3 regions of the Mesorhizobium opportunistum WSM2075 genome follow, and region 2 is predicted to be linked to each of the others. Evidence: predicted binding sites of a transcription regulator. Region 2 holds the regulator's gene; each other region holds the start of a gene.

Region 1 (10,364 bases), 1.6 Mb from region 2:
TGGGTGGTCGAAGCCTGGGCGCCGACGGTCTTGCCGGCAAGTGCCGCCGGTTCGGTGGAGGCGATGTCGCTGTCCTTCAAGGCGACCAGGGCGAGCGGCGTCGTATAGTATTTGTTGGTGAACGCCACCTGCTTCTTGCGCTCTTCGGTGATGCTCATCGAGGCGATGATGGCGTCGAACTTCTTGGCCTGCAGGGCGGGGATGATGCCATCCCAGTCCTGGGTGACGATTTCGCACTCGACCTTCATCTGCGCGCACAGCGCATTGGCGATGTCGATGTCGAAGCCGACAACCTTGCCGTCAGAGGTGATGGTGTTGAACGGCGGATAAGCACCCTCGGTGCCGATTTTCAATTTCTCGGCAGCCTGCGCCGACAGAGAGCCGGCCGCCATCGCCAACATGGCTGCGCCTGCCGCCGATAGGATCCATTTTGAAATCTGCATTTTCTCGTTCCCCTTGAACGCCGCATCCCGGCGACCGACAAGCCAGCCAAGCATGATGTGCCAGCGCAGGCAAGTATTTTACCTGGTGGTAATCGGAGCTCAGCGCGCAGGGCGGAAATGCTTGGACAGCTTCAGGCCCTGCGCCTGGTAGTTGGAGCCGAGATCGGTGCCGTAGAGCGCCTGCGGCCGCTTCAGCATGTGCTCGTAGACCAGCCGGCCGACGATCTGGCCGTGGTCGAGGATGAACGGCACTTCGTGGCTGCGCACTTCGAGCACCGCCCTGCTGCCGGTGCCGCCGGACGCCGAATGGCCGAAGCCCGGATCGAAGAAGCCAGCATAGTGAACACGGAATTCACCGACGAGCGGATCGAAGGGCGTCATCTCGGCGGCATAGAGCGGCGGCACATGCACCGCTTCCTGGCTGACGAGGATGTAGAACTCGTCGGGATCGAGCACCAGTTCGCCGGCGCCGCTCTTGTGGATCGGCTCCCAGAAGTCGACGACATCCTGCGCGGCGCGCTTGTCGACGTCGACCAGACCGGTGTGATGCTTGCCGCGATAGCCGACCAGGCCATCCTTGTCGCCGTTGAGGTCGATCGACAGTGCGATGCCGCCGCCGGAAATGTTCGGCGGTTCGGTGGCGACCAGCATCTCGGCACGGTGCAGCTCATGCAATTCGGCTTCCGAGAGCAGTGCATTGCCGGTGCGGAAGCGGATCTGCGACAGGCGCGAACCGGTGCGCGCGACGATCGGGAAGGTGCGCGGGCTGACTTCCAGATAGAGCGGACCGTTGTAGCCGGCGGCGATCTTGTCGAACTCGTGGCCGCGGTCGGTCATCACACGGGTGAAGATGTCGAGCCGGCCGGTCGAGCTCTTCGGGTTGGCCGAGGCCGAAATGTCGGCTGGCAGCGCCAGGCTTTCGAGCAGCGGCACGATGTAGACGCAGCCGGTTTCCAGCACAGCGCCTTCGACAAGATTGATCTCGTGCAGCTTCAGGCGATCGAGCTTGTCCGAAACCGTGTGGTTGGGGCCCGGCAGGAAGGAAGCCCGCACCCGCCAGGCCTTGTCGCCGAGCCTGAGATCGAGGCTCGCCGGCTGGATTTGGTCGGCGTCGAGCGAGCGCGGCGACTTCAGCGCGCCGGACTGGAACAGCGCCGCAATGTCCTGATCGGGAAGAATGCCTGTCTGCCGCAAGGCTGCGCTCCTGGCCGACGATTTTCTTGTCGCACAAACCTCTTAATGAAGCCGGCAATTGACGCAAGTGTGGGACGGGTCTAAAGGGTCGTTATCCCGTGGTGATTTGGCCGGTCGGCTTGCAGCCACGTTAAACAAGTCGCTAAAGGACCGTTGGCCGCAAGGCCGTATGGACCGGTTGCGACTTTCGCGGCCGGTTTTTTTGTGTCTGGAACAAAGCAATGAGCAACAAGAAGCGCGACTGGAAGCCACAGACAGCCCTCGTTCACGGCGGAACCCTGCGTTCCCAATTCGGCGAGACGTCGGAAGCAATGTACCTCACGCAGGGCTATGTCTACGAGACGGCGCAGGCGGCGGAGGCCCGTTTCAAGGGCGAGGAACCAGGCTTCATCTATTCGCGCTACGCCAATCCGACCGTCGACATGTTCGAAAAGCGCATGTGTGCGCTGGAGGGCGCCGAGGATGCGCGCGCCACGGCGTCGGGCATGGCGGCGGTGACGGCGGCGCTCTTGTGCAGCGTCAAGGCCGGCGACCATATCGTTGCGGCGCGCGCGCTGTTCGGCTCCTGCCGCTGGGTGGTCGAGACGCTGGCGCCGCGATATGGCATCGAAGCGACGCTGGTCGACGGCACCGACATCGCCAACTGGGAAAAGGCTGTCAAGCCCAACACCAAGCTGTTCTTCCTGGAAAGCCCGACCAACCCGACGCTGGAAGTGGTCGACATATCAGCCGTCGCGGCACTTGCCAATTCAATCGGTGCGCGGCTCGTCGTCGACAATGTCTTCGCCACGCCCCTGCAGCAGAAGCCGCTGCAGCTCGGCGCCCACATTGTCGTCTATTCGGCCACCAAGCACATCGACGGCCAGGGGCGTTGCCTGGGTGGCGTTATCCTGTCGGACAAGAAGTGGATCGACGAGAACCTGCACGACTATTTCCGCCACACCGGCCCCAGCCTGTCGCCGTTCAATGCCTGGACGCTGCTGAAGGGACTGGAGACGCTGCCGGTGCGCGTGCGCCAGCAGACGGAAAGCGCCGGCAGGATCGCCGATTTCCTCGCCGGGCAGCCGCAGATCGCCCGCGTCATCTATCCCGGCCGCGCCGACCACCCGCAGGCGGATATCGTCAAGAAGCAGATGTCCGGCGGCTCGACGCTGATCTGCCTCGACGTCAAGGGCGGCAAGCAGGCGGCCTTCGCCTTGCAGAATGCGCTGGACATCGTTCTGATCTCGAACAATCTCGGCGATGCCAAGAGCCTGATCACCCATCCGGCGACGACGACGCACAAGAATTTGAGCGACGAGGCCCGGACCGAACTTGGCATCGGGCCAGGTACGCTCAGGCTGTCGGTCGGCCTGGAGGATACCGACGACCTTCTGGAAGACATCGCGCAGGCGTTGAGGGCAGCCAAATAGGGAAGACAGTCCGGTAGGTCCGTCGAGCAGGCGCGGTCAGGCGCTTGACGGCGTCTCCTCCAGTTCTGCCGCCTTGGTGCGGATGGTCATCGCGTTGCCGCGCCAGTCGACGGCGCCGCCGAGCCAGCCGCGCGTCCACATCGCCGGCAGGATCAGGTCGCGCACCATGATTGCCGCGACCATGCGCGGCGACAGGTACCAGCCCTTGGACCAGGCCAGAGCGCACTCCGGAAGATAGAAGGCCGCCAACACGGCAAGCGCGGTCGCCCAGAGGCTGAAGCCGGCGCTCGCCGCCGCGACCAGCGCAAGCGCCAGCGGCACCACAGCGCCAGTCAGGACTTCGGGCGTGAAGAACAGCGGGAAGGTGACACGGCGCAGGCGCGCCCAGCGGGCCTGGCGCGACCAGATCTCGCCAAGCCTGCGCCGGCCGAGCGGCTGCTCGAAGGGCGAAGCGACGAGATTGACGCGCAGGCCGAGGCCGTTCACCAGCTTGGTCGCGGCGGCGTCCTCGGCGATCTCGGCCGCCAGCGCGCGAATGCCGCCGCTGGCATCCAGCATCGGCTTGTTCCACAGCATGCTCTTGCCCTGGGCAAAGCCAAGGCCGAGCGCCTCGCCGGCATATTGCCAGCGGGCCTGCAGCGTGTTGAGAAAGGCGCATTCGACCTCGGCCCAAAAACCGTCGGGACGCGAGCCGATTGGCGTCGAGCAGACAAGGCCGGTATCGGCTCGCCACGCCGCCATCAAATGCTGGATGTAGTCCCTGGGCATCAGCACGTTGGAGTCTGCAAGAACGACCCAGTTGTGGCGCGCCGCTTCCCAGCCCTTGACGCAGTTGTTGAGTTTGGGATTGGCGCTGACGCGGTCGTCCCCGATCAAAAGCCGGGCTGGCACTTTGGGAAACCGGGCAATCGCCCTGTTTATCAGTTTGACGACCGGATCGTCGGCATGGGCGACGCAGAAGATCAGCTCGTAGCGCGGCCAGTCGAGCGAGAAGGCGCGTTCCAGTGTCTCGTGCGTGAACGGCTCGACACCACGCGATGGTATGACAATCGACACCGGCTGCGATTTGCCGCCGGGCGGGGCGATCGTGGTTCGCCGCTTCAGCTGTGAAGCGGCAAGCGAAATGCTGGCGGCGTTTGAGAGAATGAGAGCAGTCGAAAGCGAGGCGGCTATGAGAGTGAGTTCCATCGAGATCTGGTCACTCCAGAAAAGCCGGCCGTCTTTATGGCCGTTTTCAACAGTTCGACAGAGCGTCGAGTCGCCCGCTTGGCGCACACCACCATTGTCCTGTGTCACTTAAATGACATTCTTTGCCGGCACCTGCGTTTCAAGACCAGGCGCGACAAGACGCGCACGTTGACCCGGCCGCCGGGAGCGCCGAAAGTTCTGCTGGAGATTGTTTTGGAGCCGCTCATGTATCGCGCCGTCACGCGCAACATCGAAGTGCAGGTCAGGCCGTTCTATCTCGAGGACCGCTCGGATCCTTCGGAGAACCGCTATGTCTGGGGCTATCAGATAACGATCGACAATCAGTCGGACGAGTTCGTGCAGCTTCTATCGCGTTATTGGCACATCACCGACGGCACCGGCCGGGTCGAGGAAGTGAGTGGGCCGGGCGTCGTCGGCGACCAGCCTGAACTCAATCCCGGCGACAGCTATCAGTATACGTCCGGCTGCCCGCTCTCGACCCCGTCAGGGATCATGGTCGGCCGCTACACGATGCGCAACAAGCGCGGCGAGACCTTCGACATCGCCATCCCGGCATTTTCGCTCGACCTGCCGGGGACCAGGCGGACGGTGAATTAGCGTCTTTCTCCCCGTCCTGCGGGGAGAAAGACGCTTCCTTCATTGCGCCGCGAATTCCGCCGGGTCGAAGTCATATTGCTTCGAGCAGAACTCGCAGGCGACGTGGATGCCGCCATCCTCGGTGCTGTCCTTGATCTCCTGCGCGGAGAAGCCCTCGAGGATGCCGCGGATCTTGTCGCGCGAGCATGAGCACTGGTCGGCGACGGGAACGCCGCCGAAGACGCGCACGCCATGCTCATGGAACAGGCGATAGAGCAGCCGTTCGGCGCCGATCGTCGGATCGATGAGTTCGGTCGGCTCGATGGTGCCGAGCAGCGCCAGCAATTCCTGCCAGGAATTGTCGGCCGGATCATGGATCTCCTCGCGCGGATCGCCATCGCCGCCGGGCAGGTCCGGAACGCGCATGCGCTCGGGCGATTGCGGCAGGAACTGCGCCAGGATGCCGCCGGCACGCCACTGCTCGCGCGCGCCGCCAGGGCCGGGCGTCAACAGCTTGGCCACCGAGAGCCTGATATCGGTCGGGATCTGTTCCGACTGGCGGAAATAGGTGCGCGCCGCGTCTTCCAGCGTTTCGCCGTCGAGCTGAACGATGCCCTGATAGCGCTGCGTGTGGGCGCCCTGGTCGATGGTCAGCGCCAGAACGCCGCTGCCGAGCAGCGTCTGCTGCGATGTCTCGCCGACCGCGACCAAAGCCTCGAGCCGATCGGCGTCGAAGCGCGCATAGGCGCGCAGGGCAGAGGGCGTGGAGAAGTCCGCCACCAGCATGTCGACCGGCCCGTCGGTGCGGGTCTGCAGGATGAACTTGCCCTCGAACTTGAGCGAAGTGCCGAGCAGCACCGTCAGCACACAGGCTTCCGCCAGCAGGCGGGCGACCGGCTCGGGATAATCGTGGCGGCTCAGGATGGCGTCGAGCATCGGCCCGAGCTGGACCGTGCGGCCACGCACGTCGAGCGGGCCGACCTCGAAGGGCACGACGTGATCGTCGCCGGCGTAGCCGAACTCGCCGAGTTTGGGGTGGTGTTCAGTCACTTGATACGTTTCCAACATGACAAAGCTCCGGGGCGCGGCCATGCCGTCCTCTCGGGAGCATGCGTCCAAACGCGCTTGATTTGCGTGATGCGGCGCAGATAGGCATCGCGCCCCCGCAGATCAAGCGCCCAGACACTTCAAGCACCGAGACACTTCAAGCGCCTAGACACTTCAAGCACCAAGACACTTCAAGCACCAAGACACCAGGCAAGCACGGCCTTCTGGGCGTGGAGCCTGTTCTCGGCCTCGTCGAAGACCACCGAATGCGGGCCGTCGATGACTTCGTCGGTCACTTCCTCGCCGCGATGAGCAGGCAGGCAGTGCATGAACAATGCGTCGGGCTTCGCCCTGGCCATCAGCTTGGCATTGACCTGATAGGGCGAGAACACGTTGTGGCCACGGGCGCGGTGCTCCTGCCCCATCGACACCCAGCAATCGGTGACGATGCAGTCGGCCTGGTCGACGGCCTCCTCGGGCGAGCGGGTGAAGTGCAGCTTGCCGCCATTCGCCTGCGACCAGTCGATATGCTTCTGCGCCGGCTCGCTGCCTTCGGGCACGGCGACGTTGAGGTTGAAGCGAAACCGCGCCGACGCCTCGAGCAGCGAATGCAGCACGTTGTTGCCGTCGCCGGTCCAGGCAATGGTCTTGCCGGCAACCGGACCGCGATGCTCCTCGAAGGTCATGATGTCGGCCATCAGCTGGCAGGGATGGGTATCGTCGGTCAGCCCGTTGATGACCGGAATGGTGGCGTTCTCGGTCAGCTCCAGCAGCCGTTCGTGCGAGGTGGTGCGGATCATGATGGCGTCGACATAGCGCGACAGCACCTTGGCGGTGTCGGCGATGGTCTCGGAACGGCCGAGCTGCATCTCGGTGCCGGTCAGCATGATGGTCTCGCCGCCAAGCTGGCGCATGCCGACGTCGAAGGACACCCGCGTGCGCGTCGACGGCTTGTCGAAGATCATGGCCAGCACCTTGCCTTCGAGCGGCTTCGAGCGCTCGCCGGCCTTGAGGCGCTCCTTGCGCGCCACCGCATCGGTCAGCATGAAGCGCAAATCGCCTTCGGAAACGGCGGAAAGATCGGTGAAGTGGCGAAGTGACATCGGCAACGGTTCCGGGATTTACTTCGCGGCGGCGGAGGCGATCGCCTCTACCAGGCCCTTGGCGCCGGCGCGGATGCGATCGAGCGCGTCGTGGATCTCGCTATCGGTGACGGTGAGCGGCGGCAACAGGCGGATGACGTTGTCGCCGGCCGGAACCGCCAGCAGGTGCTGGTCGCGCAATGCCATGTTCACCTTGGCATTGGGCATTGCGCATTTGAGGCCGAGCATCAGCCCGGTGCCCCTGATGTCCTCGATGACCTCGGGAAATTCGTCGGCAACGGCGGCAAGTCCCTGCTTTATCAGCAGCGCCTTGCGCTGGACGTCCTCGAGGAAGCCCTCTTCGAGCACCACGTCGAGTACGGCGTTGCCGACCGCCATGGCCAGCGGGTTGCCGCCGAAGGTGGTGCCATGCACGCCGGCGGTCATGCCGACGGCCGCTTCGTCGGTGGCAAGGCAGGCGCCCATCGGGAAGCCGCCGCCAATGCCCTTGGCAATGGCCATGATGTCGGGCGTGACGCCTGACCATTCATGCGCGAACAGCTTGCCGGTGCGGCCGATGCCGCACTGGACCTCGTCATAGATCAGCAGCAGGTCGTGCTGGTCGCAAAGCTGGCGCAGCCGCTTCAGCGATTGCACCGGCACCGGGCGGATGCCGCCCTCGCCCTGCACCGGCTCGATCAGGATCGCGGCGGTCTCCGGGGTGATCGCCTTTTCGGCGGCATCGATGTCGTCGAAGCCGACCTGGTCGAAGCCTTCGACCTTGGGTCCGAACCCCTCGAGGTATTTGTACTGGCCACCGGCCGCGATGGTCGCCAGCGTGCGGCCGTGGAAAGCACCCTCGAAGGTGATGGTGCGGAAGCGCTCGGGATGGCCCTTGACAAAGTGGTAGCGCCGCGCCGTCTTGATCGCGCATTCCAGCGCCTCGGCGCCGGAGTTGGTGAAGAACACCTTGTCGGCGAAGGTGGCATCGGCCAGCCGCTCGCCAAGCCGGCTCTGCCCGGGAATCTCGTAAAGATTGGAAACGTGCCAGAGCTTGGCTGCCTGCTCGGTGAGGGCCGCGATCAGGTGCGGATGGCCGTGGCCAAGCGAATTGACCGCGATGCCGCCGGCGAAATCGAGATATCGCTCGCCCTTGTCGGTAACCAGCCAGGAGCCTTCCCCATGGTCGAAAGCCAGGGGTGCGCGAGAAAAGGTCTCGAAAAGCGCCGAACCGCTCATTATATGCTTCTCCGGTGCCGGAAAATCAAAAAAGCCGCCAAAGCGGCGGCCTTTGCGGCTTATCGTGTTTTTCGGCCATGAAGTCAACGAAAACGTCGCGTAGTGGCACGCGGCAAGCCCCCTGACTGGACGCCGGCTCATAAGAGAGCGGCAAGTTGGGGAAAACCGAAAAAACCGATTCGTGTTGCACTTGGGACTCTTGTCACCGAGTCAGCGCATAGAGTAGTTGTAGTCGAGAAATAACTAGATTTCGTGCGGCGGACCTAATCACCAGATATATGTGGTGTCTGCCCCAGCAGTGGTGCTGGGTCGGGAGTGGATTCTGATTGCCGCACGGTTAGCAGGAGCGCGGTCTCATGAACTGGACTGACGAGCGGGTCGAACTTCTCAGAAAACTGTGGTCGGAGGGTCTGAGCGCAAGCCAGATTGCTGCGCAGCTCGGAGGGGTCAGCCGCAATGCGGTCATCGGCAAGGTGCACCGGCTGAAACTGTCGGGCCGCGGGCGCGCAACTGCGGCGCCGGCACGCCAGAAGAAGACGGCGCAGGGATCGACCGTTCAGAAATCGGTGGCGCGGGCTGCAAGCACGTCACGCCACGTCACGACATCGATCGGCGCGACGGCCTTGCAGACCCAGTTCGACGCCGAACCGGTGGCGCGGCACTATATCCGGCCGGTCGAGAACGTCGTGGTACCGATCTCACGGCACCTGCAGCTCGTCGAGCTGACCGAGCGCACCTGCAAGTGGCCGAACGGCGATCCGCTTTCGGAAGACTTCAACTTCTGCGGCAACGAAGCCGCCGAAACCGGCCCTTACTGCAAATACCACGCCCGCGTCGCGTTCCAGCCGGCGGCGGAGCGGAGGCGCAATCGCTGAATAGCGAATAGCGAATAGCGAATAGCGAATAGCGAATAGCGAATAGGAGCGAACTAGGCTTTAGCGAAGAGGCAAGTCTGTTTTCCCTATTCGCTACTCGCTATTCCCTATTCGCTCTCTTCACAGCCATCCGTTCTTGCGAAACCGCCAGTACAAGACCGCGCAGATCAGCGCGATGGTGGCCAGTACCATCGGGTAGCCATATTCCATCCTCAGTTCCGGCATGTCGGTGAAATTCATGCCGTAGATGCCGGCGAAGGCTGTCGGCACGGCCAGGATGGCCGCCCATGAGGCGAGTTTCTTCGAGATCGCCGTTTCCTGGCTCTGACCGACCAGCAGGCTCGCCTCGAAGGCGAACGCCAGCACCTCGCGCAGGCTGTCGATCTTTTCCTGGACGGTCCGGATGTGGTCGGTCACGTCGCGGAACAGCGGATGCATGGCGGAATGAATCTGCGGCAGGTCGGCGCTGGTCAGCCGGCGGCAGACTTCCACCAGCGGCAGCGCTGCATTGCGCAGGCGCAAGAGATCGCGGCGCAGCATATAGAGCCGCTCGATGTCGGGGCCGGTCATCGGCTTCAAAAGGACCTTGTCCTCGATCGCCTCGACCTCGTCCTCGATCTGCTCGAGCACCGGCATGTAATTGTCGACGATGAAATCGAGAATGGCATAGAGGACGAAATCCTCGCCCTTGGCCAGCGAATGCGGGCAGCTTTCCCAATGCTGGCGCACGGCGGCATAGGATGTCGAAGGCCCGTGCCTGACGCTGACGATGTAGCCCGAGCCGACGAACAGATGCGTCTCTCCGAAGGTGACACGTCCTTCGATCAGCTGCGCGGTGCGGGCGACGATGAACAGCGCATCGCCATATTGTTCGATCTTCGGCCGCTGATGCGGATGTTCGGCATCCTCGATCGCCAGTTCGTGCAGATGAAATTGCGCCTGGACACGCGACAGAAGCTCCCGGTCGGGTTCAAGCAGCCCAATCCAGACGACGTGTCCCGACTTCTTGGCCCACTCGCCGGCTTCCTCGATCGGGATGTCGGCAATGCGACGCCCGGCGGTGTAGACGCCGGAGGCGATGATGCCTGACTGCGGCGGCGCGGGCTTGAACTCCCGGACATATTCCATCGCTGCCTCCCGAAAGCATTGCCTTCACTGGGGAACCAACCAGTCTGGCATCGGGATAGTTTAGCGCAATATGATCAAGCGTTCGAGAAAAAGTGCACTCACTTCGCCGACAGTGGCGGTGAAAAGCCGATCTTGTCCGTCTTGTCGCCCTTCGGCCGG
Region 2 (10,364 bases):
CCTTGGCCGCGCGCTCGGCGAAACCATGGCGGTGACCTTCGTCATCGGCAACGCGCACCGCATCTCGACATCGCTGTTTGCGCCCGCAACGACGATCTCCGCGACCATCGCCAACGAATTCACCGAAGCGGTCGGCGATCTCTACACGTCTTCGCTGGTGGCGCTCGGCCTGATCCTGTTCGTCATCACTTTCCTGATCCTTGCCATCGCACGCTACATGCTGATGCGCATCGACGCCCGCACCGGAGCCTGACCGATGTCGACAGCCACGTCGCTTCACCAGAGCCGCAAGCGCAAGAATGGCGTGATGATGACGCTGTGCGTCGCCGCGGCCGGCATCGGCCTTGCCTGGCTGGCGCTCATTCTCGGCGCCCTGCTCTACAAGGGCCTGTCGGGCGTCAATCTTTCGGTCTTCACGGAAATGACCCCGCCGCCCGGCGATGCCGGCGGCCTGCTCAACGCCATCTACGGCAGCATCGTGATGACCGTCATCGGCATCATCGTCGGCACGCCGATCGGTGTGCTGGCCGGCACCTACATGGCCGAATACGGCCGCTTTTCGAAGCTCACCACCGTTGTGCGCTTCATCAACGATATCCTTCTGTCGGCGCCGTCGATCATCATCGGCCTGTTCGTCTACGAATTGATGGTTCGGCCGATGGGGCATTTCTCGGCGATGGCCGGCGCCGTCGCGCTGGCTATTCTGGTTATCCCCGTCGTCGTGCGCACCACCGAGGACATGCTCAATTTGGTGCCCAACGCCTTGCGCGAAGCCGGCACCGCGATCGGCGCGCCGCGCTGGGTGGTGATCCGCTCGGTCGCCTACCGCGCCGCGCTTTCCGGCATCGTCACCGGCATATTGCTGGCCATTGCCCGTATCTCCGGCGAGACGGCACCGCTGCTGTTCACCGCGCTCAACAACCAGTTCTGGTCGAGCAATCTCAACGCGCCGATGGCCAGCCTGCCTGTCACCATCTTCCAGTTCGCTCTCAGCCCCTACGAGGAATGGCAGCAACTGGCCTGGACCGGCGCACTCATAATTACATTGACGGTTCTCGCGCTCAGCATCTTTGCGCGCAGCCTGACCGGACGCAGAGAGGACAAATGAGCCAGATGTTGTCTCCAGACATGACGATCGCCGCCGAGGCAGCCGCCAAGGCAAAGATCGAGGTCAAGAACCTCAATTTCTACTACGGCCAGTCGAAGGCGCTGAAGGACATCACGCTGTCGCTGCCCGAACGCAGCGTCACCGCCTTCATCGGACCGTCGGGCTGCGGAAAGTCGACGCTGCTGCGCGTCTTCAACCGCATCTACGAGCTCTATCCCAGGCAGACCGCCGAGGGCCAGGTGCTGCTCGACGGCAAGAACGTTCTCGACCGTTCGCAGGACCTCAACCTCTTGCGCACCAAGATCGGCATGGTGTTCCAGAAGCCGACGCCGTTCCCGATGTCGATCTATGAGAACATCGCCTTCGGCGTCAGGCTCTACGAGAAGATCAGCAAGGCCGAGATGGACGGCCGCGTCGAGCAGGCGCTGAAGCGCGCGGCGCTCTGGACCGAGGTCAAGGACAAGCTCAATGCCAGCGGCCTCAGCCTTTCGGGCGGCCAGCAGCAGCGGCTCTGCATTGCCCGTACCGTGGCGGTGAAGCCGGAAGTCATCCTGCTCGACGAGCCGGCCTCGGCGCTCGATCCGCTGTCGACCGCCAAGATCGAGGAGCTGATCGACGAATTGCAGGCCGACTACACGATCGTCATCGTCACCCACAACATGCAGCAGGCGGCGCGCGTGTCGAAGCAGACGGCCTTCATGTACCTGGGCGAACTGGTCGAGTTCGACAAGACGGAGAAGATCTTCACGTCGCCCCGCGAGAAGCGCACGCAGGACTACATCACCGGCCGCTTCGGCTGATCGCACGCATACGAGGACCAGGATCATGGCCGAACACACGGTTGCAGCCTTCGACGAAGATCTCGGACAGATCAGCAGGCTGATCAGCGACATGGGCGACCTCGCCGGCTCGATGGTCGGCGGTGCCACCAAGGCGCTGCTGAACTCCGACAATGCGCTCGCCCAACGCGTCGTCTCCGATGACGCGATCATGGATGCGCGCCAGCGCGAGCTGGACGACCGCGCCATCACGCTGATCGCCAAGCGCCAGCCGATGGCCGACGATCTGCGCCATGTCGTCGGCTCGATCCGCATGGCCGGCGATCTCGAACGCATCGGCGACCTTGCCAAGAACATCGCCAAGCGCGTCGGCACGGTCGGGCTCTCCGCCACGCCGCGCGACCTGTCGCACTCCATCGACGCGATGGCGCAGCTGGTGCTGATCCAGGTTCAAGGTGTCATCGAGGAATATGCGGCGCGTGATGCCGCGGCACTGGCGAAGCTGCGCGCCGCCGACGAGCGCATCGATGTCAAATACACCTCGGTGTTCCGCGAACTGCTGACCTACATGATGGAAGATCCGCGCAACATCACCGCCTGCACGCATCTTTTGTTCTGTGCCAAGAACCTCGAACGCATCGGCGACCACGTGACCAACATCGCCGAGAATGCGTATTATGTGCTGACCGGCACGCAGCTGCCCGCCAATCGTCCGAAGCAGGACGAAACCGCGATGTCGGCGCCGGCGGCATAGCAGGGGTGACCAGCCGATGATCGCGCCACGCATCATGGTGGTGGAGGATGAGGAGCCGTTAGGGGTGCTGCTCCGCTACAATCTGGAATCGGAAGGTTACCAGGTCGAGGTGGTGACGCGCGGCGACGAGGCGGAGATCCGCCTGCAGGAGAACGTGCCCGACCTTCTGGTGCTCGACTGGATGGTGCCGGCGGTGTCCGGCATCGAACTCTGCCGGCGCCTGCGAATGCGGCCCGAGACCGAGCGGCTGCCGATCATCATGCTGACCGCGCGGGGCGAAGAAAGCGACCGTGTACGTGGACTCTCCACAGGCGCCGACGACTATCTGGTCAAGCCGTTCTCGACGCCGGAGTTCATGGCCCGCGTCAAGGCGTTGCTGCGCCGCGCCAAACCGGAAGTGCTGTCCAGCGTGCTCAAGGTCGGCGACATCGTGCTCGACCGCGAATCGCACCGCGTCTACCGCAAGAAGAGCGAGATCCGGCTCGGGCCGACCGAGTTCCGCCTGCTCGAATTCATGATGCGCCATCCCGGCCGGGTGTTCTCGCGCAGCCAGCTGCTCGACAATGTCTGGGGCGAGACGATCTACATCGACGAGCGCACGGTCGACGTGCATGTCGGGCGGCTGCGCAAGGCGGTCAACAATGGCCGCATGCCCGATGTCATTAGAACCATTCGTGGGGCGGGCTACGCGATCCGGGAAGATTAGGTTCTTCGGCGCGGAAGGTTAGACAGTCGGATTTCGTGCTTAAGCCGGATCGCTTTACCTTGGCGATCAGCGAAAACGTCCATTGCTTCGTCATCCACGGGCGGAGCAAGGAGCGAAGCGACGCGGCGTAGACCCGAGGATCCACGCCGCGACTTTGAAGCGTTGCCTCGGTGCGGAATTCTGCTCCGCTGCACTCCGTGGCCAAGGTCGCGGCATGGATCCCAGGGTCTCCGCGACGGAGCTTCGCTCCTGCTCCGCCCAGGGATGACGAAGTCGTGAGGCTTTGTCCAACCCACGGATGTTACGATGGCTTCGATTTCACGCCACGTTCTTCCCAGCCGCGCCTGCTCTCGCCTGCACGCCCGGCGCGAATATTTCCTGATCGACGAAGGTCAGAGCGCGCATGGCGCAGCCTTCGCGGATCAGCGGCAGTTCGTTAGGCTCGGTGTCGAAGGAGATCGATTTCGAGTGCTGGCCGCCGGCGGTCTGTGCAATCGCCTCGCGCAAGGCCGGCTCGATCAGGTCGAAGGCGGCGGCGCTGACGCCGACCATGGCGACCGGGGCGGGATCGATCAGCGCGAACAGGCTGCCGAGGCCATAGCCGAGCGCCTCGCCGGCCTTGCGATAGGCCTGGCGCTCCGGCCCGTCCTTCTCGCGCGCCGAGGCCGCCAGTGCCCGCATGTCGGCGTCGCTGACGTCGACCGGTTCGGTGTCCTCGCCAAGCTGTCTCGCGCTTCGCCAGATGGCGTAGTTGCCGGCATAGGCCTCGACGCAGCCGCGCCGTCCGCAGCGGCAGAGCGCGCCGCCCGGCCGGTGGATCATGTGGCCGAACTCGCCGCCCGAGGAATGGGTACCGGTGAACAGTTCGCCCTTCAGCACCAGGCCCATGCCGATGCCGTGAGACAGCAGAATGGCGATGAAGTCGTCGCGGTAGCGCTCGGGATCGCGCCAGCGCAGCGCCACCGCCATCATGTTGCAGTCGTTTTCCATGGTGGCGGGGATGCCGAACTCGGCTTCGAATATGTCGGCGAAGGCGATGTCGGTCTGCGGCGTGATCGGCGACCACAGCATGGCGCGCGCCTCGGTGTCGGTGATGCCCTGGATGGCCAGTGCGATGCGGGCGACGCTGCGGACATCGATGTCGGGATCGTCTATGCGGCGCCGCACGATGGCGACGCATTCGCCGATCAGCGCCTCGCGCGACATGGTCAGCGTGTCCAGCCGGCGCTGTTCCTCCGATATCACCTGGCCGGCATAGTCGATGACGGCGACCGACAGGAAATTCAGCGACAGCACCACGGTCATCACCGCCGCCGCCTCCGGGTTGAGTGTGAGGCCGACCTGCGGCCTGCCGCGTTTCAGCGCCCCGGCCTCGCTCGGCTTGCCCTCGGTCAGGACGCCTTCGCCGATCAGGTCGGAGGAGATCGCCGAGATGGTCGAGTGGCTGAGGCCGGTGGTGGCGGCGATCTCGGTGCGCGAAGGCTGACCGGCACGGCGCACGGCCGAGATCACCATGGCGCGGTTGCGCCGGCGCAGATCGTCGTGGCGGATTCCGACCGACATGTTTCCCGCATCCTCCCAGTCGCCGCGGCCTTTCGTGCCTCCCGAAGGCCGCCAGCGAAGCCACCAAATACTGGCAGAAGCGCCCCACGCTGTCATTATTTATTCCGGAGCTCGAAAAAAAGTTCACGGCACCTCAAAATCCATCAGAATCATTGTTGACAGTGTTCCGGTGATGGACCAGTGTTTTTTCGAGGCTCGAAAAAATAGGGCCTTTGTGCCGGCCTTAGGGCCAGTTTGGTCGCGCCATACGCGGCGCAGGGAGGAATATCATGAAGAAATTCACAGCCGCCATCCTGGCGGGTGTCGCCATGTCGCTGACGCTTGCGTCGGTCGCGCAGGCGAAGGACAAGGTCATCGGCGTTTCCTGGTCCAATTTCCAGGAAGAGCGCTGGAAGACCGACGAGGCCGCGATGAAAAAAGCGATCGAGGCCGCCGGCGACAAGTACATCTCCGCCGACGCGCAGTCCAATCCCGGCAAGCAGCTCACCGATGTCGAAAGCCTGATCTCGCAAGGCGCCAATTCGCTGATCATCCTGGCGCAGGATGCCTCGGCCATCGGCCCGGCGGTGCAGAAGGCGCTGGACGAAGGCATTCCGGTCGTCGGTTATGACCGCCTGATCGAGAACAAGGACGTCTTCTACCTGACCTTCGACAACAAGGAAGTCGGTCGCTTGCAGGCCAGCGCGGTGTTCAAGGCCAAGCCGGAAGGCAACTACGTCTTCATCAAGGGCTCGGGTGCCGATCCGAATGCCGACTTCCTGTTCTCGGGCTCGATGGAAGTGCTCAAGGAAGCCATCGACAGCGGCAAGATCAAGAATGTCGGCGAAGCCTATACGGACGGCTGGCTGCCCGCCAACGCCCAGAAGAACATGGAACAGTTCCTGACCGCCAACGACAACAAGGTCGACGCGGTGGTCGCGGCCAATGACGGCACCGCAGGCGGCGTCGTCGCGGCGCTGACGGCGCAAGGCCTTGCCGGCACCGTGCCGGTGTCCGGCCAGGACGGCGACCATGCGGCACTCAACCGCATCGCGCTCGGCACCCAGACCGTGTCGGTGTGGAAGGACGCGCGCGAACTCGGCAAGAATGCCGCCGAGATCGCCTCGCAGCTGGCCGACGGCAAGAAGATGGCAGACATCGCCGGTGCGAAGGACTTCACGACGCCTGGCGGCAACACCGTCAAGTCGCTGTTCCTGACACCGGTTGCGATCACCAAGGACAATCTCAACGTGGTCATCGACGCCGGCTGGATCAAGAAGGACGAGGTCTGTGCAGGCGTCGCCGCCGGCAGCGTCGCGGCCTGCAACTGATCTCGAAGACGTCAGACAATGAAACGCCGCGGCTGTCAGGCCGCGGCGTTTTTTCAGGAAGATTTGTGTTTCCGCCGCGGGCGGGTAACTTCTAGGCTCTATTCCGGCATCCGCGTCAGACGGCAAGCCGGCGGGAGGATTTCATGACCGACACGACCTCAAATGCACCGGCCGACACCGCGCGGGCATCGGAACTTGGCGCGGTCGCCCGGTTTCTGAAGGCAACCGAACTCGACACACGCATGCTTGGCATGGTCGGTGCGCTGCTGGTCATCTGGATCGGCATTCACATCCTGTCGGGCGGACTTTTCCTGACGCCGCGCAATCTCTGGAACCTGTCGGTGCAGACGTCCTCGGTCGCGATCATGGCGACCGGCATGGTGCTGGTCATCGTCATGCGTAACATCGACCTTTCGGTTGGCTCCGTCGAAGGTGTGATCGGCATGATCATGGGCGTGGCGCAAGCCGAATTCCTCATTCGCGTCATCGGCTTCCAGCTTGGAAACCCCTGGCTCTGGATCATTGCACTGGCCGCCGGCGTGGTGCTCGGTCTCCTGATCGGTGCGTTCCAGGGCTTCATCATCGCCTACCTCGAAGTTCCGGCCTTTATCGTGACATTGGGCGGCCTGCTGGTCTGGCGCGGCATGGCATGGCTTATCACCAACGGGCGCACGGTCGCGCCGCTCGACGCCACATTCCAGCTGATGGGGGGCGGACCGAGGGGCTCGATCGGCGCCACCGCCAGCTGGATCATCGGCGCCGTTGCTTGCGCGGCTGTCGCTTTCGCGCTGCTCAACGGTCGATCGCAGCGCAAACGGTTCAACTTTCCGCTACGTCCGGTCTGGGCGGAAACCTTTCTCGGCGTAGTCGCCTGCGCTGCCATCCTTGGCGCGGTGTGGATCGCCAATTCCTATCCGTGGCCAATCGGCATCGTACGCCAGTACGCTCAGCAGAACGGCATCGCCATTCCCGAAAATGGACTGTTCATCGCCCACGGCATTGCCATACCGGTGCTGATGGCGGTCGCGGTTGGCATCGTCATGACGTTCATCACCAAGCGCACCCGTTTCGGCCGCTACGTCTTTGCCATCGGCGGCAATCCGGAGGCTGCCAATCTCGCCGGCATCAACACCCGCTGGGTGACGATGAAGGTGTTCATGATCATGGGTGTGCTGGCTGCGATCAGCGCGGCGATCTCGTCGGCCCGTCTTAACGCGTCGACCAATGCGCTGGGCACGCTGGACGAGCTTTTGGTGATTGCCGCCGCCGTTATCGGCGGCACTTCGCTTGCCGGCGGCTCCGGAACGGTGCTCGGCGCCATGCTCGGCGCGCTGCTGATGCAGTCGTTGCAGTCCGGCATGGTGCTGCTCGGCATCGATTCACCGCTGCAGAGCATCGTCGTCGGCGCCGTGCTCGTTGTCGCGGTCTGGCTCGATACCGTCTACCGCAAGCGGGTCTAGGGAAGGAGAACCATCATGGCCGACAACACCGCTCCCGCATCTGCTCCCGCCGGCACGTCGCTGGTCGACATGCGCAACATCTCGATCGCCTTTGGCGGCATCCGTGCCGTCGACGACGCCTCGATCGATCTTTTCCCCGGCGAGGTCGTGGCGCTGCTCGGCCACAATGGCGCGGGCAAGTCGACGCTGATCAAGATCCTGTCCGGCGCCTACAAGCGCGATGCCGGCCAGATCTTCGTCAATGGCGAGGAAGCGGCGATCTCCAACCCGCGCGACGCCAAGAAATACGGTATCGAGACGATCTACCAGACGCTGGCGCTGGCCGACAATGTCGACGCCGCCGCCAACCTGTTCCTCGGCCGCGAGCTGATGACCGCCTGGGGCACGCTCGACGACGTCGCCATGGAGGCCGAGGCGCGCAAGGTGATGGGGCGGCTCAATCCCCGCTTCCAGCGCTTCAAGGAGCCGGTGATCAAGCTGTCTGGCGGACAGCGGCAGTCGGTGGCGATCGCGCGCGCGATCCTGTTCAACGCCCGCATCCTGATCATGGACGAGCCGACCGCCGCACTCGGTCCACAGGAAACGGCGCAGGTCGGCGAACTGGTCAGGCAGCTCAAGTCGGATGGCATCGGCATCTTCCTGATCAGCCACGACATCCATGATGTGTTCGAACTGGCCGACCGGGTCTGCGTGATGAAGAACGGCCAGGTCGTCGGCACCGCGCGCACCACCGACGTGACGCAGGACGAGGTGCTCGGCATGATCATCCTGGGTAAATGTCCTCCGGGCGCCATTCCGGGGCCGGGCGCGCTGAAGATCGCCGCCTGAGGCGTTTTGTCGGTCCGGCATCGGCCGATCGGGCACGGCCGGTTGCCGTTCACGTGATGTACCAGCGATCACGATGGCTTGGCCTTGCCATTGTGTTGACCCGGCGACTTGCCCATAAAGGTCCGATATCGCTCATGGATCGCATCACCATTGAAGAAACTTTTTCCAATCGTCGCGTTCGTCGCCGTCGCGCTGATCAGCATGACCATGGCGGGGTTCGCCTATTTCGCGACGCAGGAAGCCGCCCGCATCAAGTTCGAAGGGGCGGCCGACGATGCGCTCAACCGGATCGAGAGCCGTATCGACCTGCATCTGTCGCTGCTGCGCTCCACGCAGGCTCTGTTCGACGCCCGTAACGGCGACATATCGCAGAATGAGTTCAAGGCATTCTTCAACGCGCTGGATATCAAGGACAATTTCGCCGGCCTGCGCGGGATCGGGTTCCTCCAACTCGTCAAGACGGGCGACGAGGCGGCGGTCGAACGCGATATCCTCCACGATTTCGGTGCCAGCCATCCGGTCTATCCGGATACGACGCAGCCCTGGCGCGCGCCTATCACTCTGTTCGAGCCGCTGGATCCGTCCAACCAGGCGAGCATCGGCTACGACATGTTCAGCGAGCCGGTGCGGCGCGCGGCGATCGAAAAGGCAATGGCGGACGACCAGCAGCACGCGAGCGGGCTGGTGCAACTCGGCCAAGGCACCGGCGCCGCGCAGACCTTCACCGGCTTCCTGGTCTTCGTGCGGCTCAACGTCGAAACCGCGCCCGAGGTCATCAACGCATCGCGATCCTCGACCGCGGGCTTTCTCTACGCAGCCTTCCGGGCCCGCGACCTGTTCCAGATTGCGCTCAGCCGCACGCCGCTGCTGCCGGTCAACACCGAGATCTATGACGGCACAGTGAACGGCGACAATCTGTTGTTTCGGTCGGAGACGCCACCGGCTTCGTCGTTTGGCGACCGGCTGCTGGTCACCCGCAAGATCATGGTGGCTGGCCGTCCATGGACCATATTGTTCAGGCCGACCAGCGCCTTTTTGCAACCGTCGTCGCGCGCCATCCCGGTGATGCTGGGGCTGTTCGGTTTGCTCGCGGCAGGCGCCATCGCGCTGGTGGCGCGCTATCAGGAACGGGCCTACGAGGCGGCATCGCGTCTGCACGAGACGACCGAAAAGAGCCTGCTCGAAAAGGACCTGATGCTGCAGGAGATGAAGCATCGTATCAAGAATTCGATCACCAGGGTGCTGGCGATCGCGCGACAGACGGCGTCGCGGGCGACCGACGTCAACGAGTTTTCCGCATCCTTCTCGGCCAGGCTGCAGGCGATGGCGGCTTCCCAGGACATGCTGACGCGCTCGCGCTGGCAGAAGGCCGATCTCGCCGATCTGCTGCGCATCGAGCTTGGCCAGGTGTTCGGCAAGGAACTGCCCGAGGGGCTGCTGTCGGGGCCGGAGGTACTGCTCGACGAGACGACGACGCAGTCGCTTGGCCTGACCTTCCATGAACTGGCGACCAACGCGCTGAAATATGGCGAAGCCGGCAATTCCGCCAATTCGCTTGGGAGTGACTGGGCGCTCAAGGTGGACTGGTCGCTGGAAGGGCGTGGGCGCGAGCGGACGCTGGCGCTGAACTGGCGGGAGGCCGGGAAAAAGAAAGTCGAGGCGCCGTCCGAAACCGGATTCGGCACCAAGCTGATCGACCTCAACGTCACCCGCGAACTGCGTGGCACGATCAAACGCGATTTTCAGGCCGATGGTCTGAAGGTGGAGATCAGAATTCCGTTGGTCGGCTGAGGTTCAGCCTGTCAGCAGGGATAGCCACAGATTGCCGGGTCATAAAAAAAGTCCGGAGGCCGGAT
Region 3 (10,364 bases), 300 kb from region 2:
CTCCGTCGGCGCCGTGGTCGGCTTCGCCACCGTCATTGCGGCGATGCTGATCAATGCCGGCATACCAGTGTTCCTCGCCATCCTGATCACGCTGCTGGTGGGCGTCGCCATCGGCCTGTTCCATGGTTTTGGCATCGTCAAGATGGGGCTGCCGCCCTTCATCATCACGCTGGCGACGCTGACATCCTTGCGCGGCATCGGCCTTCTGATGACCAACGGCAACTCGATCTCGATCAACAACGATGCCTTCCAGGTATTCTCGCGCAACTCCTTCCTCGGTGTCCCCAATCTGTTCTGGATGGTCATCCTGGTCGGCATTCCGGCCTATGTCTTCCTGCATCACAGCCGCTGGGGACGTTACCTCTTCTCCGTCGGCTCCAACGCCGAAGCCTCGCGCCTGTCGGGCGTCAACGTCCAGCGCACCATCTACATGGCCTACACGCTGTCGGGTCTGTGCGCTGCCTTCGTCGGCGTGCTCTTGGCCTCGCGCATCGGGATCGGCAATCCGACCCAGGCCGAGGGCTGGGAACTGCAGGCGATCGCGTCCTCGGTGATCGGCGGCACCTCGCTGTTCGGCGCGGTCGGGTCGGTGCATGGCCCGCTGCTAGGTGCCTTCATCTTGGCCACCATCAACAACGGCGCCAATCTCTTGAACGTCAACGCCTTCTGGCAACGCATCATCACCGGCGTTCTGATCATCGTCATCGTCTATTTCGACGGCCTGCGCCGCCGCGGGGGCAAGTGACCACCACCTAAATCGATCGCCGGCCCGTATGAAGATGGGCCGGCGACTTCATGACCGACTGGATTGAAAGCATGAAAGCCGTCGTCTGCCGCTCGCCCGGCGAGCTTGTCCTGGAGGATCGCCCGGCGCCAGGAGCCCCCCCTGCCGGCTGGGCGCTGGTCGCGGTCAGCCATGTCGGCATCTGCGGCACCGATTATCACATCTTCGAAGGCAAGCACCCGTTCCTCGCCTATCCCCGCATCATGGGCCACGAAGTGTCGGGAACGATCGTCGAGGTCGGCGAAGGCGTCGACCTGGCAATTGGTGAGCCGGTCGTCATCAATCCCTACCTGTCCTGCGGCAAATGCATCGCCTGCCGGCACGGCAAGCCGAATTGCTGCGTCAGGATCGAGGTGCTCGGCGTCCATCGCGACGGTGCCATGTGCGAACATATTCTTGTCCCGGCCCAAAATCTCTACCCGGCGGACGGCCTGTCGCTGGCGGACGCCGCCGCCGTCGAATTCCTGGCCATCGGGGCGCATGCCGTGCGCCGCTCGCGCGCCGATCCCGATGCCCGCACGCTGGTCATCGGCGCCGGCCCGATCGGCCTCGGCACCGCCATCTTCGCCCGCATCGCCGGGCTCGACGTGACGCTGCTCGACATGAGCACCGAGAGACTTGCCTTCGCCGCAACAGAACTCGGCTTCAAGACCCTCGACGGCTCGCGCGGCGCGGTGCCCGATCTGGTCAGGGACGCGACATCAGGCGAAGGTTTCGACGTGGTCTTCGACGCCACCGGCAACACCCGGTCGGTGCAGTCGGCCTTCGCCCATGTCGCCCATGGCGGCTCGCTGGTGTTGGTCAGCGTCGTCAAGGACGACATCGTCTTTTCCGATCCCGAATTCCACAAGCGCGAGATGACGCTGATCGGCAGCCGCAATGCCTTGCGCGCCGACTTCGACCATGTCGCCGCCTCGATCCGCAACGGTACGGTGCCATTGGCCAAGCTCGTCACCCACCGCACCACACTCGACGGCACGCCGCGCGATCTCGCCCGCTGGGCGCATGAGAAATCCGGCCTGATCAAGGCCGTGATCGAGATCGGGTCATAACCTGGCAGACGCCGGGCCCGGCCCGAATTGACGACGTCCCGCTCAGGTCGACCCCCACTCCGTCTCGGCTTCGCCGAGCGACCTTTCCCCCGATCGACGGGGTAGAGGAAGGGCGCAAGCCTGTTGTAGCCAGCGCTCCTTAACCAGACTCCCTCCTCTGCCAGCGGACTCCCTTCCTCTCCTTCCGGAGGGGGGAGAGGTGGCTCGGCGAAGCCGAGACGGAGTGGGGGAAGGCGGTCCTCAAATGCGCCGCCGCTGACAAGTGACCGCGACCGAGTTGGGCTGATGTCAGCGTGAGCCAGATAATCACGATTTCGTACAAGGCCGGCAATCCCTACAGCGCCGACAGCTTCAACTCCACCCGCTCTGCCGAGAAACGCGTCTCGGAAAACTGGATCGGCTGGCCGTCAGGCGTGACGTTGATGGCGGCCGTGACCAGTACGATGGCGCCCGGCTGCAAGCCGAGATCGGCAAGATCGCCCGCATCGGCGTGGCGCGCCGACAGCACGGTCGATTGCCGGAGATAATCGTCAATGCCGAAACGCGCCAGCGACGCGGTGATCGAGCCCGTCTGCGCCATGGCCTTGTCGATGCCGGCAAAGCGCCTGGCATCGAACCAGCTGGCCGCGCGCGACACCGGCCGGCCATCCGCTTCGCCGCGCGTCTCCAGCCTTATCACCTCGGCACCCTTGGCCAGGCCAAGACCCTCGGCGACGCGCTGGCTGGCCGGCTCGACCGAGGAATCCAGCAGCACGGTGTGCCGCTCCGACGTCTGCCCTTGCAGGCCTGTCGAGAAGCGGGTGCGCGCGCCGATCGGATAGGACAACCGCTTGCGCGACAGCACGAAGGTGCCGCGTCCCTGCTCGGCTCGCAAAACCCCTTCCTGGACGAGGGCTGATATGGCGCTGCGCACCGTATGACGGTTGACGCCATAGCGCTCGGCCAGCACCACCTCCGGCGGCAGTGCGGCATTCTCCGCGAAATCGCCTGTCGCGATCGCGTGCAGGATCTTGTCGGCGATCTGCCGCCACAGTGAAACGCCGCTGCGCCGCTCGATGCCGTCAGCCGCCATCTGCCCGATCATGACTTGCCCCACGCAGCTTCTGGCGCCCCAGCCTTCATGACTGTCACGCACCCGTCATGGACTAGCGCTAGGTAATATGTATAATTTGTATAGTTGTCTATATCAATAGACAAATTTAACAGGAGGAATGCTGCTGATGCGAGGACAGGAAGCCCGCGACCAGGCGGGGCGCAAGGCCGCCATGGCGACCCTGGCGCAATCCAGCGGCGATGACATCGTCCGGCTCTGGAATGGGGCCGGGCTGCCTTCGGAGGCTGAATTGCTGCGTGGCCCCGAGACCGGGCTGGTGACGCTGCGCGGCCGCATCGGTGGTGGCGGCGCGCCTTTCAATGTCGGTGAGGCAACCGTCACCCGTGCCACCGTCCGCCTGCCGTCGGGACAGGTTGGGCATTGCTATGCGCTTGGCCGCGACAAGCAGAAGGCGAAGCTGGGGGCAATAGCCGACGCGCTGTGGCAGGACCCTGCCCGCCGCGCCGAGGTCGAGACCCGCCTGATTGCGCCTCTGCAATCCGCCTTGGCCACCTCCCAGGAGAAACGCCGCGCCGAGACGGCGGCAACAAAGGTGGACTTCTTCACCATGGTTCGCGGAGAAGATTGATGGAGATCGCAGCGCAATCGATTGAAGGTGGTTTCGCCGATCCGGTCTTCAACGCCCAAGCGGTGTTCCGCGCGATCATGGACGCCATGGCGCGGCCGGGCAGCGTTCAGCCCTTGCCGGTCCTGGCCCGCCCGCCGGCACCGCTCTTGGCAACAGCCGGCGCCATCGCGCTGGCGCTCTGCGACAACGACACGCCGCTCTGGCTCGACCCCGCCCTGCACGCCTCCGCCGCGATCGGCTCCTGGCTCGGCTTCCACACCGGCGCACCGCTGGCCAACACGCCAGCCGATGCGCATTTCGCCTTCATTGCCACACCGGCCGAGATGATGGCGCTCGACGGCTTTTCGCAAGGAACGCAGGACTATCCTGACCGCTCGACCACGCTGATCCTGCAGGTCGGCGATCTCGTGTCGGGCGCCCCGCTGTTGCTTGAGGGCCCCGGGATCGAAACCAGCGCGACGATCGCACCGGCGCAGATGCCGCGCCATTTTGTCGAGCAGTGGAAGCAGAATACCAAGCGCTTTCCACGCGGCGTCGACATCATCCTCGCCACGTCAGGCGGCATAGCCTGCCTGCCGCGCACGACGCGCGTCAAGACGATGGAGGCCTAGGATGTATGTCGCGGTAAAAGGCGGCGAGGCCGCAATTGCCAACGCCCACAGCCTGCTTGCCGATCGCCGGCGCGGCGACCGTACGGTGCCCGCGCTGCGCCTCGACCAGATCGTCGAGCAGTTGGCGCTCGGCGTCGACCGGGTGATGAGCGAGGGTTCGCTCTACGACCGCGAACTCGCCGCACTCGCCATCGTCCAGGCGCGCGGCGACATGATCGAGGCGATCTTCCTGGTGCGCGCCCACCGCACCACGCTGCCGCGCTTCGGCTACTCGAAGCCGATCGACACCGGCGCCATGCGGGTCGAGCGGCGCGTGTCGGCAACCTACAAGGACCTGCCTGGTGGCCAGCTGCTCGGACCGACCTTCGACTATACCCACCGGCTGCTCGACCCGGACCTTGCCGCCGGCGCCGATGTCGCGGAGCCGCTGCAGCGCGAGACGGAGACGCAGGCGATGCCGCGCGTCTCGGCGATCCTTGCCCGCGAAGGCTTGATCGAGCCGGATGGCGAGATGCCGCAGGATCATGTTCCCGGCGACATCACCCGTGAGCCGCTGGAATTCCCGATGGCGCGCGACATCCGCTTGCAGGCACTGTCCCGCGGCGACGAGGGTTTCCTGCTGGCGCTCGGCTATTCCACCCAGCGCGGCTATGCCCGCAACCACCCCTTTGTCGGCGAAATCCGCATCGGCGAGGTCGAGCTGGAGCTCGACGTGCCCGAACTGCCTTTCGCGGTGCCGCTCGGCAGCGTGCGCGTCACCGAATGCCAGATGGTCAACCAGTTCAAGGGCTCGGCCAAGGCTCCGCCGCAATTCACCCGCGGCTACGGTCTGGTCTTCGGCCAGAGCGAGCGCAAGGCGATGGCGATGGCGCTCTGCGACCGCGCGCTGCGCGCCTCGGAACTGGGCGAGGACGTCGTTGCCGCAGCACAGGACGAGGAATTCGTCATCTCCCATTCAGACAATGTCCAGGCGACCGGCTTCGTCGAGCATCTGAAGCTGCCGCACTATGTCGACTTCCAGGCCGAACTCGACCTCGTGCGCCGTATGCGCGCCGAGTATGAGGCACGCGAAAATCCGATGACGAAGGACGAGAAGAAGGAGGCGGCGGAATGACGACGCAATCGACCGACATCGCCACCTACAACTTCGCCTATCTCGACGAACAGACCAAAAGGATGATCCGCCGGGCGATCCTCAAGGGCATCGCCATCCCCGGCTACCAGGTGCCGTTCGCCTCGCGCGAAATGCCGATGCCTTATGGCTGGGGCACCGGCGGCGTGCAGGTCACCGCCTCGATTATCGGCCCCAACGATGTCCTGAAGGTCATCGACCAGGGCGCCGACGACACCACCAACGCGGTCTCGATCCGCGCCTTCTTCAAGAAGGTCGCCAATGTCGCCGTCACGACCGATACCGCCAGCGCCACCATCATCCAGACCCGTCACCGCATCCCCGAGCATCCACTGACGGCGGGCCAGGTGCTGGTCTATCAGGTGCCGATCCCCGAACCGCTGCGCTTCCTCGAACCGCGCGAGACTGAAACGCGCAAGATGCATGCGCTGGAGGAATACGGCCTCATGCATGTGAAGCTCTACGAGGACATCGCCAAGCATGGCCGCATCGCCACAACCTATGCCTATCCGGTCAAGGTCGAGGGCCGCTATGTGATGGACCCGTCGCCGACGCCGAAATTCGACAATCCCAAGATGCACCGCTCGCCGGCGCTGCAGCTCTTCGGCGCCGGCCGCGAGAAGCGCATCTACGCGGTGCCACCGTTCACCGAGGTCGTCAGCCTCGACTTCGAGGATCATCCGTTCGAAGTCCAGACCTTCGACCAGCCCTGCGCGCTGTGCGCGGCCGAGAACGTCTACCTCGACGAGGTCATTCTCGACGACCATGGCGGCCACATGTTCGTCTGCTCCGACACCGATCATTGCGAGAAGCGGCGGGCCGACGGCCATCGCGGCCACCTTGCTCCGGAAACCCATTCTGTCTCGGAAAAAATGGAGCCGGCGCAATGACCGACGAACCACTGCTGCGCGTCTCGGCACTCTCCAAATTCTATGGCTCGCGCGTCGGCTGCGACAATGTTTCGTTCGACCTGTGGCCGGGCGAGGTCCTGGCTGTCGTCGGCGAATCCGGCTCCGGCAAGACGACGCTGCTGAATTGCCTGTCGACGCGGCTGCTGCCCTCCTCCGGCACCGCCAGCTACCGCATGCGCGACGGCCAGTTCCGCGAACTCTACCGCATGAGCGAGGCCGAGCGCCGCTTCCTGATGCGCACCGACTGGGGCTTCGTCCATCAGAACCCGGCCGACGGCCTGCGCATGACGGTGTCTGCCGGCGCCAATGTCGGCGAGCGGCTGATGGCCGTCGGTGACCGCCACTATGGCAAGATCCGCGCCACCGCCGTCGACTGGCTGTCGCGCGTCGAGATCGAGCAAGACCGCATCGACGACGAGCCGCGCGCCTTTTCCGGCGGCATGCGCCAGCGCCTGCAGATCGCCCGCAATCTCGTCACCGGACCACGGCTGGTGTTCATGGACGAGCCAACGGGTGGCCTCGATGTTTCGGTCCAGGCCCGCCTGCTCGACCTCCTGCGCGGGCTGGTCACCGATCTCGGTCTCGCGGCCATCGTCGTCACCCACGACCTCGCGGTGGCGCGGCTCCTGTCGCAGCGCATGATGGTGATGAAGGACGGCCGCGTCGTCGAAAGCGGCCTCACCGACCGCGTGCTCGACGATCCGCGCGCGCCCTACACGCAATTGCTTGTTTCCTCGATTTTGCAGGTGTGACGATGGCGCCAAGGCACCCCCCTCTGGCCTGCCGGCCATCTCCCCCTCAAGGGGGGAGATCGAAAGCTTTTCGGCCTCGCACATTCTCCGACGTCGAAAATTGGCGAAAACAGAAGTGACAGCCAATCTCCCCCCTTGAGGGGGAGATGGCCGGCAGGCCAGAGGGGGGCGCTGGCCCGCAAACGAACGACTGGAGACCCCTCTGATGCCGACCCCGCTCGTTGTCTCCGACGTCGCGAAGAGCTTCACCATGCATCTGCGTGACGGCATCAAACTGCCGGTCGTCGCTGGTGTCTCGTTCTCCATCAAGGCCGGCGAATGCACGGTGCTCGGCGGCCCGTCCGGTGCCGGCAAGAGCTCGATCCTGAAAATGCTCTACGGCAATTATGCCGCCGACGAAGGCCAGATCATCGTCAATCATGAGGACGGGCTGATCGATCTCGCCAACGCCAGCCCGCGCACCGTTCTTGCCGTGCGCCGGCAAACGATCGGCTATGTCAGCCAGTTCTTGCGCACCGTGCCACGCGTCTCGGCGCTGGATGTGGTCGCCGAACCGCTGTTCGAGCGTGGCGAGGAGCGCGAGGCGGCGAGAGGCAAGGCGCGCGCGCTGCTGGCGCAGCTCAACCTGCCGGAGAAACTCTGGGCGCTGCCGCCGGCGACCTTCTCCGGCGGCGAGCAGCAGCGTGTCAACATCGCGCGCGGCTTCATCACCGAGCACCCGATCCTGCTGCTCGATGAACCGACCGCCTCGCTCGATGCCAGGAACCGCGACGTGGTGATCGAACTCATCGCCGCCAAGAAGGCGGACGGCGTCGCCCTGCTCGGCATCTTCCACGACCACGACGTGCGCGAGGCGGTTGCCGACCGCATCATCGACGTCACCGCGTTTGCCCCCGGGAAAATCGCCGCATGAGCAGGAAATTGTCGGAGACGCCGCTGGTTCACCCGACGGCGGAGGTGCACAATTCCACGCTCGGCCGCTGGACCGAGATCGCCGACCGCAGCCGGGTCTCGGAAAGCGAACTCGGCGACTATTCATACATGATGCAGGATTGCGCCGTCTGGTGCGCGACCATCGGCAAATTTGCCAACATCGCCGCAAGCGTGCGCCTCAATGCCACCAATCACCCGACCTGGCGGCCGACGTTGCACCACTTCACCTACCGCGCCTCCGACTATTGGGACGACGCCGAGCATGAGAGCGAATTCTTCGCGGAGCGTCGCGCCAAGCGCGTCACCATCGGCCACGACACCTGGCTCGGCCATGGCTCGACCGTCCTGCCCGGCGTCACCGTCGGCGAGGGCGCGGCGGTTGGCGCTGGAGCCGTCGTATCGAAAGATGTCGCCCCCTACACGATCGTCGCCGGCGTGCCGGCAAAACCGATCCGCGAGCGCTTCGACCGCCGCACGGCGGAGCGCTATCAGGCACTCGCCTGGTGGGATTGGGATCACGCCAGGCTGCGCGCCTCGCTCGATGATTTCCGGGAACTGTCTGCCGAAGCCTTCCTGGAGAAATACGAGGGATAGCTCCTCACATCGTCGTCATGGGAACTCGTTCATACCCTTGACATACGACTCGGACAGGAGGCCATCTTCCCAGGGAGATCGCCATGCCCGACACAATCAGCCCCTCGCTCGCCGGATTCTTTGCCGGCTCCAATCCTACCACCCCGGCGCATCTCGGCACACGCCACGACATGTCGGGCAACTTCCTGATCGAGCCCGGCAACACCGTCGTTAGTCACCTGGTCGGCGGCTCGCCGTCGGAGGCCGTGGTGCTTGCAGTGCGCGAGAAGATGCTGGCGATGCCTGACGCCGACCGGTTGGCCTTCACCCCCATCTCCAGCCTGCACATGACGCTGTTCCAAGGCGTCATCGAGTATCGCCGCCGCTTGCCCTACTGGCCCCAGGACGTACCGCTCGACACCAGCATCGAGGCCATGACCCGGCTCTATCTGGAACGGCTGAAGGATTTTCGGGGCTTCGGCCCGTTCAACATCAGGGTGGTCGAAATCGTGCCGAGCGGCCTCACCGTTGCCGGCGCGACCGACGACGACGTGCGCATCATGCGTCAATGGCGCGATGCGCTGGCGGTCCCGTTCGGGTATCGGCACCCCGATCACGACGCTTACGTCTTCCACATCACCTTCGCCTATCAGATCCAGCGTCTTGCCGACGACAGGGCGGCCGCGTGGCAGACGCTGTTCGACGATTGCCTGGCGCTTTTCGCGCGCCAGGCGCCGGTCATCGAGATCAAGCCGCCCGCATTCTGCAGCTTCCGCGACATGGAGCATTTCGAGGAATTGCAAGTGCTCGGCTGATCGCGCGGAAACGGGCGCATGACGCAGCGCCTGTGGAGCGTAACAAAACTGACATCCAGGCGACACGGCAGGTTCATGTGGCTGCGTTAGGCGAGAAGCCTGACGATCAACATGGTCCTGACGGGAACCTGCCCATGCCAGCAACCTCAGCCACGCTCGAAATCCGCGGCGTCACCCGACGATTTGGCAAGAACACCGCTGTCAGCGATATCAACATCTCGATCCCGCAGGGTCAGATGGTCGGCGTCATCGGCCGTTCCGGCGCCGGCAAATCGACCCTCCTTCGCATGATCAACCGCCTCATCGATCCCAGCCAGGGGTCGATTTTTTTTGACGGCGCCGAAGTCTCCCAGTTGCGCGGCTCACCGCTGCGGCGCTGGCAGCGCGACTGCGCCATGATCTTCCAGCAGTTCAACCTGGTGCCACGCCTCGACGTGCTGACCAATGTGCTGCTCGGCAAGCTGAACCACCGTTCGACGATATCGAACCTTTTCGGCATGTTCTCCCGCGCCGAATGCGCCGAGGCCGTCGCCGCCCTCGAGCGGCTCGACATCGCCCGCACCGCACTGCAGCCCGCCGGAACGCTATCGGGCGGACAGCAGCAGCGCGTCGCCATCGCCCGCGCCATGATGCAGCAGCCCAGGGTGATCCTCGCCGACGAGCCGATCGCCTCGCTCGACCCGCTCAATGCCAAGGTGGTGATGGATTCGCTGCAGGACATCAATCTGCGCGAAGGCATCACCGTCGTCACCAACCTCCACACGCTGGATACCGCCCGCACCTATTGCAACCGCATCATCGGCATGGCGGCCGGCAAGGTCGTCTTCGATGGCGCGCCGGAAGAGCTCGACCGCGAGGCCGTCCGCCTCGTCTACGGCGCCGACAGCAATGGTGGCGAGATTTCGGAGGCCATCACCTCCACCAGCGTTGCCTTCAAGCGAAAGATCGCCGCATCCGCCGGACCGCTCGAACCTGCATTCCCAGCTTACTGAGTTCAAGAAAGAGCGGCTCGGATCGTCCGCCCGCGTCAAGGGCACCTGTCAAAATCGATAACGCTGCCGGCGCGGGGCCGGAACCTACAGGAGAGATATCAATGTTCAGGAAGATGGTTCTCAGCGC

The links. Region 2 encodes PhoB, which activates phosphate uptake and scavenging genes when phosphate is short. Its sites were predicted from a motif close to TGTCATNNANCTGTCAT; they were not measured.
Region 1: a site for PhoB is predicted at 4,339-4,355, ahead of MESOP_RS32630 (ceramide glucosyltransferase). Genes of this name have one in related genera too.
Region 3: a site for PhoB is predicted at 2,962-2,978, ahead of phnF (phosphonate metabolism transcriptional regulator PhnF). Genes of this name have one in related genera too.

The regions. Positions count from the first base shown of each region.
Region 1 covers NC_015675.1:6,818,479-6,828,842, forward strand. The annotation lists gene MESOP_RS32615 (ABC transporter substrate-binding protein) at 1-443, opposite strand, end outside; gene MESOP_RS32620 (2'-deoxycytidine 5'-triphosphate deaminase) at 543-1,637, opposite strand; SAM riboswitch at 1,726-1,803, shown strand; gene MESOP_RS32625 (O-succinylhomoserine sulfhydrylase) at 1,859-3,049, shown strand; gene MESOP_RS32630 (ceramide glucosyltransferase) at 3,086-4,237, opposite strand; gene apaG (Co2+/Mg2+ efflux protein ApaG) at 4,463-4,855, shown strand; gene MESOP_RS32640 (Hsp33 family molecular chaperone) at 4,895-5,926, opposite strand; gene argF (ornithine carbamoyltransferase) at 6,073-6,984, opposite strand; gene MESOP_RS32650 (aspartate aminotransferase family protein) at 7,003-8,202, opposite strand; gene MESOP_RS32655 (GcrA family cell cycle regulator) at 8,559-9,077, shown strand; gene MESOP_RS32660 (magnesium and cobalt transport protein CorA) at 9,198-10,205, opposite strand; gene phoU (phosphate signaling complex protein PhoU) at 10,304-10,364, opposite strand, start outside.
Region 2 covers NC_015675.1:1,484,883-1,495,246, forward strand. The annotation lists gene pstC (phosphate ABC transporter permease subunit PstC) at 1-253, shown strand, start outside; gene pstA (phosphate ABC transporter permease PstA) at 257-1,108, shown strand; gene pstB (phosphate ABC transporter ATP-binding protein PstB) at 1,105-1,908, shown strand; gene phoU (phosphate signaling complex protein PhoU) at 1,934-2,641, shown strand; gene phoB (phosphate regulon transcriptional regulator PhoB) at 2,658-3,347, shown strand; gene MESOP_RS07135 (ROK family protein) at 3,666-4,910, opposite strand; gene xylF (D-xylose ABC transporter substrate-binding protein) at 5,180-6,220, shown strand; gene MESOP_RS07145 (sugar ABC transporter permease) at 6,364-7,680, shown strand; gene MESOP_RS07150 (ATP-binding cassette domain-containing protein) at 7,696-8,508, shown strand; gene MESOP_RS07155 (CHASE domain-containing protein) at 8,659-10,299, shown strand.
Region 3 covers NC_015675.1:1,784,660-1,795,023, reverse strand. The annotation lists gene MESOP_RS08585 (ABC transporter permease) at 1-745, shown strand, start outside; gene MESOP_RS08580 (zinc-binding alcohol dehydrogenase family protein) at 817-1,836, shown strand; gene phnF (phosphonate metabolism transcriptional regulator PhnF) at 2,171-2,920, opposite strand; gene phnG (phosphonate C-P lyase system protein PhnG) at 3,057-3,518, shown strand; gene phnH (phosphonate C-P lyase system protein PhnH) at 3,518-4,129, shown strand; gene MESOP_RS08560 (carbon-phosphorus lyase complex subunit) at 4,131-5,243, shown strand; gene MESOP_RS08555 (alpha-D-ribose 1-methylphosphonate 5-phosphate C-P-lyase PhnJ) at 5,240-6,151, shown strand; gene phnK (phosphonate C-P lyase system protein PhnK) at 6,148-6,924, shown strand; gene phnL (phosphonate C-P lyase system protein PhnL) at 7,130-7,837, shown strand; gene MESOP_RS08540 (DapH/DapD/GlmU-related protein) at 7,834-8,451, shown strand; gene MESOP_RS08535 (DUF1868 domain-containing protein) at 8,535-9,245, shown strand; gene phnC (phosphonate ABC transporter ATP-binding protein) at 9,380-10,237, shown strand; gene phnD (phosphonate ABC transporter substrate-binding protein) at 10,339-10,364, shown strand, end outside.